Linked DNA regions of Prochlorococcus marinus XMU1411. The protein of the gene in region 1 interacts with the protein of each later gene in a pairwise test. Links are inferred from orthologs where the notes say so. Each region holds a gene or a part of one and is shown on either strand. Other genes may lie near its edges.

The links. The genes of interacting proteins can lie anywhere in the genome.
Region 2: the proteins of eno (region 1) and rpe interact in binary tests that used the Escherichia coli proteins (3 or more experiments, as listed by UniProt). The link is inferred for Prochlorococcus marinus XMU1411 from one-to-one orthologs.

The regions. Positions count from the first base shown.
Region 1 is NZ_JAAORI010000002.1:129,678-135,027, reverse strand. Bases 921-3,842 are described here. They hold eno (phosphopyruvate hydratase), read right to left. Parts: upstream 3,067-3,842; coding sequence 1,774-3,066; downstream 921-1,773. Other genes in these bases: HA145_RS01125 (ATP-dependent Clp protease ATP-binding subunit), read left to right, coding at 3,328-3,842; HA145_RS01135 (ABC1 kinase family protein), read left to right, coding at 921-1,769. In the rest of the region: HA145_RS01140 (hypothetical protein), read left to right, coding at 1-92; more of HA145_RS01135, read left to right, coding at 102-920; more of HA145_RS01125, read left to right, coding at 3,843-5,350. UniProt on the Escherichia coli protein: Catalyzes the reversible conversion of 2-phosphoglycerate (2-PG) into phosphoenolpyruvate (PEP). It is essential for the degradation of carbohydrates via glycolysis.
Region 2 is NZ_JAAORI010000003.1:417,405-421,590, reverse strand. The notes cover bases 2-2,963. They hold rpe (ribulose-phosphate 3-epimerase), read left to right. Parts: upstream 2-1,084; coding sequence 1,085-1,843; downstream 1,844-2,963. Other genes in these bases: lptB (LPS export ABC transporter ATP-binding protein), read right to left, coding at 2,908-2,963; ccsB (c-type cytochrome biogenesis protein CcsB), read right to left, coding at 1,865-2,794; glpX (class II fructose-bisphosphatase), read right to left, coding at 2-897. Also shown: more of glpX, read right to left, coding at 1-1; more of lptB, read right to left, coding at 2,964-3,636; HA145_RS04060 (DUF309 domain-containing protein), read right to left, coding at 3,725-4,093; translational GTPase TypA, read right to left, coding at 4,106-4,186. UniProt on the Escherichia coli protein: Catalyzes the reversible epimerization of D-ribulose 5-phosphate to D-xylulose 5-phosphate.

The DNA of each region.
Region 1 (5,350 bases):
CTTATCAAGATTCCAAAATAAAAAAAGCTTTGGATGAAATTGAAGGTATCAATAAACAAATTGATCTCTTTAATAAAACTAAAAATAAATAATCAAATTAAATGAGTTTTCACATTCTTCATTATCGTTTAAAAAAATTGAAGAGGGCCTTTCTTATTTGGATAACTCTGATTTCACTTTTAATAAATTTGTGGATAGATAATATTAGATTTACAATTTTCCAAACTAAGAAGAATGAAATAAGTAGGGTCCAAGTTAAAAGAGCTAGGCGTTTTACTAATCAATTAATAAAGCTTGGTTCAGCATTTATTAAAATTGGACAATTATTATCAGCGAGACCTGACTTAATTCCTAATACATGGATACAGGAATTATCTAAATTGCAGGATCAAGTTCCTAATTTTTCATTTGTGCAAGTTGAAGAAACTATAAGAAAAGAACTAGGGTCTAAGTTTAATGAAATAGATCAAATAAAAGGTGATCCGGTTGGATCAGCATCACTAGCCCAGGTTCATAGGGCGACTTTAAAAGATGGTAAGAAAGTAGTATTTAAAGTTCAAAGACCCAATTTAAAAGAATTATTTATTATTGATTTGGGCATAATGCAGCAAATTGCAGGATTGTTGCAGAAAAATAAGAATTGGAGTCGAGGTAGAAACTGGGTTGAGATTGCCAAGGAGTGTAGGAAAGTTCTCATGAAGGAGCTTGATTTTAATTGTGAAGCACAATATGCAGCAAGATTTAGACAGCAATTTCTTGATGATGAAAATATTGAAGTTCCTGAAGTAATTTGGGATATGAGCAGTGAAAAAGTCCTTTGTTTAAGTTATCTGGAAGGAACAAAAATAAGCGATTTAGAAAAATTACAATCACAAGAAATTGATTTATCTAAAACTGCAGAAATAGGTGCCATAAGCTATTTAAAACAATTAGTAAATTACGGTTTTTTTCATGCAGATCCTCATCCAGGGAATCTAGCAGTTTCAAGGGAAGGTAAATTGATTTTTTATGATTTTGGAATGATGGGCAATATCTCAAATAATCTTCAAACAAGATTAGGGGGGATGGTTAAGGCTGCTGCATTAAGAGATGCCTCATCACTTGTTAGTCAATTACAACAAGCTGGGCTAATTTCAAAAGATATTGAAGTAGGACCGGTCAGAAGATTAGTCAGACTGATGCTTAAAGAAGCTTTAACTCCACCATTTAGTCCAAATATTATTGAAAAATTATCTGGAGATTTATACGAACTTGTTTATGAAACACCATTTCAACTACCAGTAGATTTAATCTTTGTGATGAGAGCTTTATCAACTTTTGAAGGAGTTGGTAGAATGCTTGATCCAGGGTTTAACCTTGTATCAGTTACCAAGCCCTATTTAATAGAACTTATGACTTCAAATAATCAAACTCCCAACGATTTAATTAACCAATTTGGAAGGCAAGTAGGTGAACTAGGATCTAAAGCTGTTGGAATTCCCAAAAGAATAGATGAAAGTTTAGAAAGATTAGAGCAGGGCGATTTACAATTACAAATAAGAATGGGAGAGTCTGATAGGCAATTCAAAAAAATGTTTACTGCTCAAAAAACCTTAGGCCATTCAATTCTTATAGGCAGCTTATCAATTGCATCTGCTTTACTTGTTACCAATAAACAAAATAATTTTGCATTGTTGCCACTTTTCTTTGCACTACCAATAAGTATTGATTGGATAAAATGCCAATTAAGTATGAGGAAAGGCTCAAGATTAGAAAAACTTAAGCGATAAAAAACTATATATTTTTGGGACCTAAACCTAAAGCCCCAGCGAATCTTGCTTGATTTCCCAATTCCTCCTCAATTTTTAAAAGCCTATTATATTTCGCAATCCTTTCACTTCTACTCAAAGAGCCAGTCTTGATCTGACCGGATCTTGTGGCGACTGATAAATCTGCAATTGTTGTATCTTCAGTCTCACCACTTCTATGACTAATAACACTTGTGAAACCAGACATTTTAGCTAACTCAATAGCTTCCAAAGTTTCAGTTAATGTTCCAATTTGATTTACCTTTATTAGGATTGAATTAGCAGATTTTTCCATAATCCCTTTCCTTAACCTTTCTGTATTAGTAACGAATAAATCATCACCTACAAGCTGAACTTTATTTCCTAATTCTTTGTTTAATTCTGACCAACCCTCCCAATCATCCTCAGCCAAACCGTCCTCTATTGAAACTATTGGATAATTAGAAACTAGTCTTGAAAGATATGAAATCATTTCAGAACTATTTAAACTTTTCCCTTCATATTTATAAGTACCATCACTATAAAATTCAGTACTAGCAGCATCTAAAGCTAAAGATACCTGCTCACCAGGCTTAAACCCGGCTTTTTGAATTGCTTCTAATAATAAGTCCCCTGCCTCTTCGCTTGATGACAAATTCGGGGCAAATCCACCCTCATCGCCTACAGCAGTAGATAGACCTTTTTGATCAAGTAATGATTTTAATGAGTGAAAAATTTCAGTACCCATTCTTAATGATTCACTGAAATTATTAACTCCATGTGGGACAAGCATAAATTCCTGAAAATCAAGACTATTTGGTGCATGAGCACCACCATTTATTACATTCATTAATGGGACTGGAAGAAGATTGGATAATGGATCTCCAAGATATCTATATAGGGGAATGTCTAAAGCATTTGCTGATGCTCTAGCAGTTGCGAGACTTACTGCTAGGATTGAATTTGCTCCAAGGTTAGACTTATTAGGAGTGCCATCAATTTCAATCATTAATTTATCTACTGCAGTTTGATCTAAAGATGACAAACCACATAAAGCCGGCGATATTGTTTCATGAATTTTATTAACAGCATTCAAAACGCCTTTCCCCATATATTTCGAACCACCATCTCTTAATTCATGTGCCTCATGAGCACCAGTGCTAGCTCCGCTGGGAACAATTGCTCTACCACTTGCACCACATTCCAAAAATACTTCTGCTTCTACAGTTGGATTACCTCTTGAATCAAGGACTTGCCTTGCTTCAACAGTATCAATAAGAAAATCAATAGTTTCTTTCACAATTTAATTATTACTATTTAAATCCTATTAATAGCTGAACTATTTGGCTAATATCTGAAATATATATGTTAAACAATTATAATTTTTTGTTTCATAACAGTTTAGATATTAGTTAACACTTTTATTAATTCCAAAGTCCCTGCAACCCCTCTCATAAAAATATTTTTGGAATTCATCTTACAATTTGAAAATTATTGGATGATTATTAATGCAGATCCTATTTAAAATATTAATTAATAATCAACTGTAGTTTTATAGTTTATGAGAGAAACCCTTACATCCAGTCCTGAACTATTTAGCGATATCAGTTGGAACCTTCTCTTATTAGGGGAAGAAACCGCAAAAAAATGGGATCATAGCGAATTTAATATTGAACACATAATTCATACATTGTTCTCATCAAGTGAATTCTTTGCTTTCATTGAAAAATTATCAATCGACCAAGATACAGTTTTAGACATAACAGAAAATTTTTTAGAAGATACACCAATAAATGAGTCAGATATTTTTACTATCGGAGAAGATTTAGAAATTTTATTAGATAACGCGAATCAGATAAAAACTCAATGGGGATCGAGATTAATAGAAATCCCTCATTTACTAATTGCTCTTGGAAGAGATTTAAGAATTGGAAATTATGTTTTTGAGGAAGCAAACCTTTCAATGGAAAAATTAGAGGAAGAATTAAAGTTTTACCCAAATATTAATCAATCAAAAGATTCATTTAATTATGGGAATGTAATTGAAATAAATAATCAATCTAATTTTGAATCAGAGAAAGAAACTTCAGTTAAAGAAGAAAAATTGAAAAAAGCTATTGTTCCATTACCGAAAAGTGAACTTCAAATTGAAACCAAAAAACAAATTGGAAAAGATGAAAATGCTCTTTCAATTTATGGAAAAGATTTAACAGAATCAGCTAAAAAAGGCTTACTGGATCCCGTTTTAGGAAGAGAAAATGAGATCAATAATTTAATGAGGGTACTCTGCAGAAGAAACAAAAATAACCCTATACTTATTGGCAATCCTGGAGTTGGTAAAACCTCAATTGCAAAATTACTTGCTCAATTAATTGTAGACAAAAAAGTTCCTGATACTTTAAAGGACTTAAAAATTATTTCACTTGATTTAGGTGCATTAGTTTCTGGGACCAAATTTAGAGGTCAACTAGAGGAAAGACTAAGCTTAATAATGCAAGAACTAAATAATCCAAACCAAGGAATGATTCTATTTATTGATGAAATTCACTCAATATTAAGTTCTAACAGATCTTCTACCGACATCAGTAATATCTTAAAACCTTTACTAGCTGAAGGAGAACTTAGATGTATAGGTACAACAACACCTGAGAAATTTCGTGAAACTATTGAAAAAGATCAGGCATTAAATAATTGCTTTCAAAAGATAGCTGTTAATGAACCTTCAGTAGAATTAAGCGCAAAAATATTACAAGGGATCAAAAAGAAATATGAATTACATCATGGCATAAAAATTTCTGAAGAGGCTGTAAACTATTCTGCTAAATTAGCCGATAGATACATCAGCGATAAATGTCTCCCGGATAGTGCAATAGATTTAATTGATGAAGCAGCTGCACAGTTAAAAATCGAGTCTAATAATATGCCTCAAATGATTCTCCAACAAGAAAAGAAACTTAATACTATTGATGAAAAATTGAATAATTTGCAAGGAGAAAATAGCGAAGCTCAAGAAAAACTATTGAATAATAGACAACAATCAGAGGCAAAATTGAACGTTCTTTTGGAAAATTGGAACAATTTACGTGAAGAAATGGTGGAATTATCTTTTTTAATGAAAGAAGAAGATAAGCTAACCAAACAAATTAAAGATATATCAAATCGCGAAATTGAAAATGATCTAGATTATTTAGAAAAGCTTGAAGAAGAGTTAAGTGAAATAGAGAATGACATACAAAAAGTTGAAGATAACTTTAATAAAATAAAGAAAAATAGAAATTTCCCTTTTAAATATCAAGTTGAACCGGATGATATTGCAGATGTTATATCAAAAATCACAGGTATTCCAATTTCTAAAGTAGTTTCAAATGAACGTAAGAAATTAATTAATCTAGAAACAGAACTAAGTGAAAAAGTTATTGGACAAGAAAAAGCCATAGAAGCTGTTTCTGCTGCAATTAGAAGAGCTCGAGTTGGCATGAAAAGTCCTAAAAGACCTATTGGATCTTTTTTATTTATGGGTCCTACTGGTGTTGGTAAAACAGAATTAGCAAAATCTCTTGCAACAGCTTTATTTGATGAAGAAG
Region 2 (4,186 bases), on another replicon or contig:
CCTTTCAAATTTAACTCCGTCAAATAATAATCCATCAGTTATTCCACTTCCAGCGAAAACAACATTTTCTCCCGATGCCAATTCATTTGCTTCATAGATTTTATCTATATCTGTTATGCCCATTTCATTAAGACGTTTTATATTTCCTTCTTTTGTGTAATCAGCCCATTCAGAAGTTTGAGCGATTGCCGGATCATAAACTAGTTGTCCTTGAAAGTGTCCGCCGAGAGCTCTCATTGCAGCAGCTGAAATAACACCCTCTGGAGCTGCACCTATACCCATCAAGCAATGTGTTCCAGTTCCTGCAAAACCGCATGCAATGGCAGCTTGAACATCACCATCAGAAATCGGTTGTACTTTTGCACCACATCCTCGAATCTCTTTAATTAAATCTTTATGTCTAGTTCTATCCATTACAACTACAGTAAGCTCATTAATAGAAAGGCCCAAGCAATCACTTAGTATCTTCAAGTTTTCAGTAGCTGAATTTCTAATATCTACTTTACCTTTGGCCGCAGGAGGCGCTGCTAATTTGTTCATGTAAAAATCAGGCGCATTGAAAAGACCACCTGTATCAGAGGCAGCTAAAACCGCCATAGAACCTCTTTGATTATTTGCACAAAGATTTGTTCCTTCACAAGGATCTACTGCAAAGTCAACCCCTGGGCCATTTCCACTGCCAACCTCTTCACCTATATAAAGCATAGGTGCTTCATCTCTTTCACCTTCTCCAATAACAATTTTCCCTTTCATTTCAATTTTGCCCATTCGCAATCTCATTGCTTCTACAGCTGCAGCATCAGCTTCATCTTTTTGACCAAGTCCTGTTAGTTTTGCTGAGGCAATAGCAGCTTGCTCGACAACTTCGAGAATTTCTTGAATTAAAGTTTGATTCACAATTAAATTTTGAGGATTTTCTTAAAGGTTTTGAGTATGATCTCATAAAAAATGTCATTTTTTATAAGAATTATTATGCTAGTAAGCTTTTTTTAACTCTTTACAGGTGATACTTTATCAGGCCGTGACTTGAAATTAGGAATAAACAACTAAATATAGTATCTTTATTAAATATTTTAAAAATTAAATGACTGAGTCAAATCAAACAATTTTAGCTGGGGTTAATAGACCAATTCAAATAATTCCTTCAGTTTTACCAGCAGATTGGGCAAATATGGGGGCATGTGTGAAAGAGCTCGAGGAAGCTGGGGTAGATAGAATTCAATTTGATGTAATGGATGGGAATTTCGTGCCAAATCTTACATTTGGTCCTGAAATGATTGCGGCGTGCAGGAAATATTGCAATGTCCCTTTTGAAACTCAATTAATGGTTAGTCAATACAACTGCGAAACAATGCTTGAATCTTATGTAAACGCTACAAAGGGAACGAATGGTGAACCAGGAGTAGTAATAGCTCATGCCGAAGCAAATATTCATTTGCATAGAGTTCTCGGAAGGATAAGAGACCTGGGAGGATCTCCTTCTGTTGCATTAAACCCTCATACTCCTTTTGAAATGATTAAAAACATAATGGATATGGTTGATCATGTTTTAGTTATGACAGTTAATCCAGGCTTTGGTGGACAAGCTTATATACCAACAATGCTTAATAAAATCAGAGAAATAAGAAACTTTGTTATCGAAAAAAACTTAAATGTTGACATTGAAGTTGATGGGGGAATAAAAGCAAATTGGACTATTTCACAATGTGCAGATGCTGGAGCTAATTGTTTTATTGCAGGTAGTGGAATGTTTGCTTACCCAACATTAAAAGAAGGATGTGATGACTTGAGAAAAGTTGCACTAGAAGCTCAAAAGGGGAATGTTCTTTCTGAACCTCAATAAATATTCTGGGAGATTAACAAATCATCCAAATATCCAGCCATAACTATGTAACCCTATTCCTAAGAAATTAACTCCTAAATAACATACTAAAACTACTAAAAAGCCTGTAGTTGCTAATAATGCTGGCCTTCTTCCTTGCCAACCTTTACTTATTCTCATATGCAGATAAGCGGCATAAAATAACCATGAGATAAATGCCCATGTTTCTTTTGGATCCCAACTCCACCATGTGCCCCAAGCCTCATTAGCCCAAACCGCACCTGAAATCAAACCAAGAGTCAAAAGAACAAAACCTATTAATATTGAGCGATAACTTAATGTATCTAATTCTTCGGAATTAGAAAATTCAATAGGATCAACCAAATCATTTAAAGGGTAGTTGTTAGAAATTTTGAATCCTCCAATACCTGTAGAACTACTTCTGATTTGGAGCGGTTTGTTTTTATTAATGAACAAAACAGAAGCTGAAAGTAAAGAACCCATTATCAATGCCGCATAACTAAGCATTACGACACTTACATGCATTACTAACCAACTAGATCTTAAGGCAGGAACTAAGTTGGATGATAATTTCAAATCCTCAGGCAAAACAAAACAAGCAAAAGAAACGGACAGCAACTCAATGGGTATTGCGATTGAGGGTATTATTGGAGATTTGTATTCCCTCTCAATTAATAATTGTCCCATTGTGATCCCCCAAGTAAGGAAATATAAAGATTCATACAAATTGCTAATTGGGAAATGTCCCGAAATTGTCCATCTAAAAAGTAACTGTAATGTTATGAATAAATTAACTAGGATAGTGAGTAGTCTTACAGTATAGGAAGACTTTTTTTTGAAAACTGCACCTAATGATATTGGTAAGTTAACTAATAAAATATAAAAAACTAATAGACCTAACACTGATACCGGGTCATAAATTATATTTTTTAAAAGATTATTTAATATCATTTCTAGAAAACTTAAGCCAGCTTTAATATTCAATTACATCCAAATAATAATTTAAATCATCTTTATATGAGTAAATCTTTAATAATTAAGTTTTAATTTAGTTTAAAAAGGATTCAAAGTTTGAAATCATCTCCCAGATAATACTTCTTGACTATTGGATTATCTGCTAATTCAGTTGATGATCCATAAGATAAGATTTTTCCTTCACTTAATACATATGACTTGTTGGTAATTAGTAGAGTTTCCCTCACATTATGGTCTGTAATAAGAATACCCACCCCATTATTACTTAATTTAAGAATTAGGCTCTTTAAATCATTAACAGCTAGAGGATCAATTCCAGCAAATGGTTCATCTAATAATAAATATTTAGGGCCTTTTCTACCGACTGAAAGTGCTCTGGCTATCTCACATCGCCTTCTTTCTCCTCCCGAAAGTTGATAACCATAATTATCTACAAAATTATTCAAATTAAATTCATTAATTAATTGTTCTCTTCTATTTCTTATTGCCGCTCGACTATAAGATGAATTCTGCAAAGCTAAATCTATATTGTCCTTAACGGTAAGATCTCTGAATATACTCGCCTCTTGAGTTAAATAACCCAATCCAAGCCTTGATCTGATTGGGAGTGGGAGATTAGTTATATTTTTACCATTCATTAAAACTTGACCTTCATCTGGTTTTATATTGCCAACTGCAAGATTAAAAGTGGTAGTTTTCCCAGCGCCATTCGGTCCCATCAAACCTACAACTTCTCCAGGATTTACAATTATGGAAACATCATTTACTATTAATCTTCCCTTAATTGAAAGGGATACATTTTGAATTTTTAAGTTCATCTTCCATTAAAAAGATTAGTTATTTTTTTGAAAAAAAAAGAAAAAAAGAAAAAATAATTAAATTTAATGAGAAAGATATTCATCTTAATCAAATAGGTTTCAAAGAAGGCTTATCGTTTTCATTTAAAGCCTCTTTATATTGTAATTTCCACAATAAATCTTCCAAACATCTGCAGAAAGATTCAAGATCAATACCTAAATTAATCTTGGTTCGAGTTTTTATTCTCCCTAAACCTTCTCCAAGCAAAATAGTAGCACCATTTAAATTACCCTTACTTAAGTGAAACTGTGAAACCGATACTTGTAAAATCCCCTGGATCACTTGTCTCTCGTCACCATCAACACAATTCCATATCTCTTCAAAAGCATCATGAGCCTCATACCATTCATGTTTGTTAAAAAGATTTAAAGCCTTAACAAGGGATTCTTGAAAATTTTTTGTACCTTCTTCATTCATACAATCAAACTACTATTTTTTCTTCTTATTTATTTTTCTCATTCTAATTGAATCAGGTGTTACCTCTAGCATTTCATCTGGGCCGATATATTC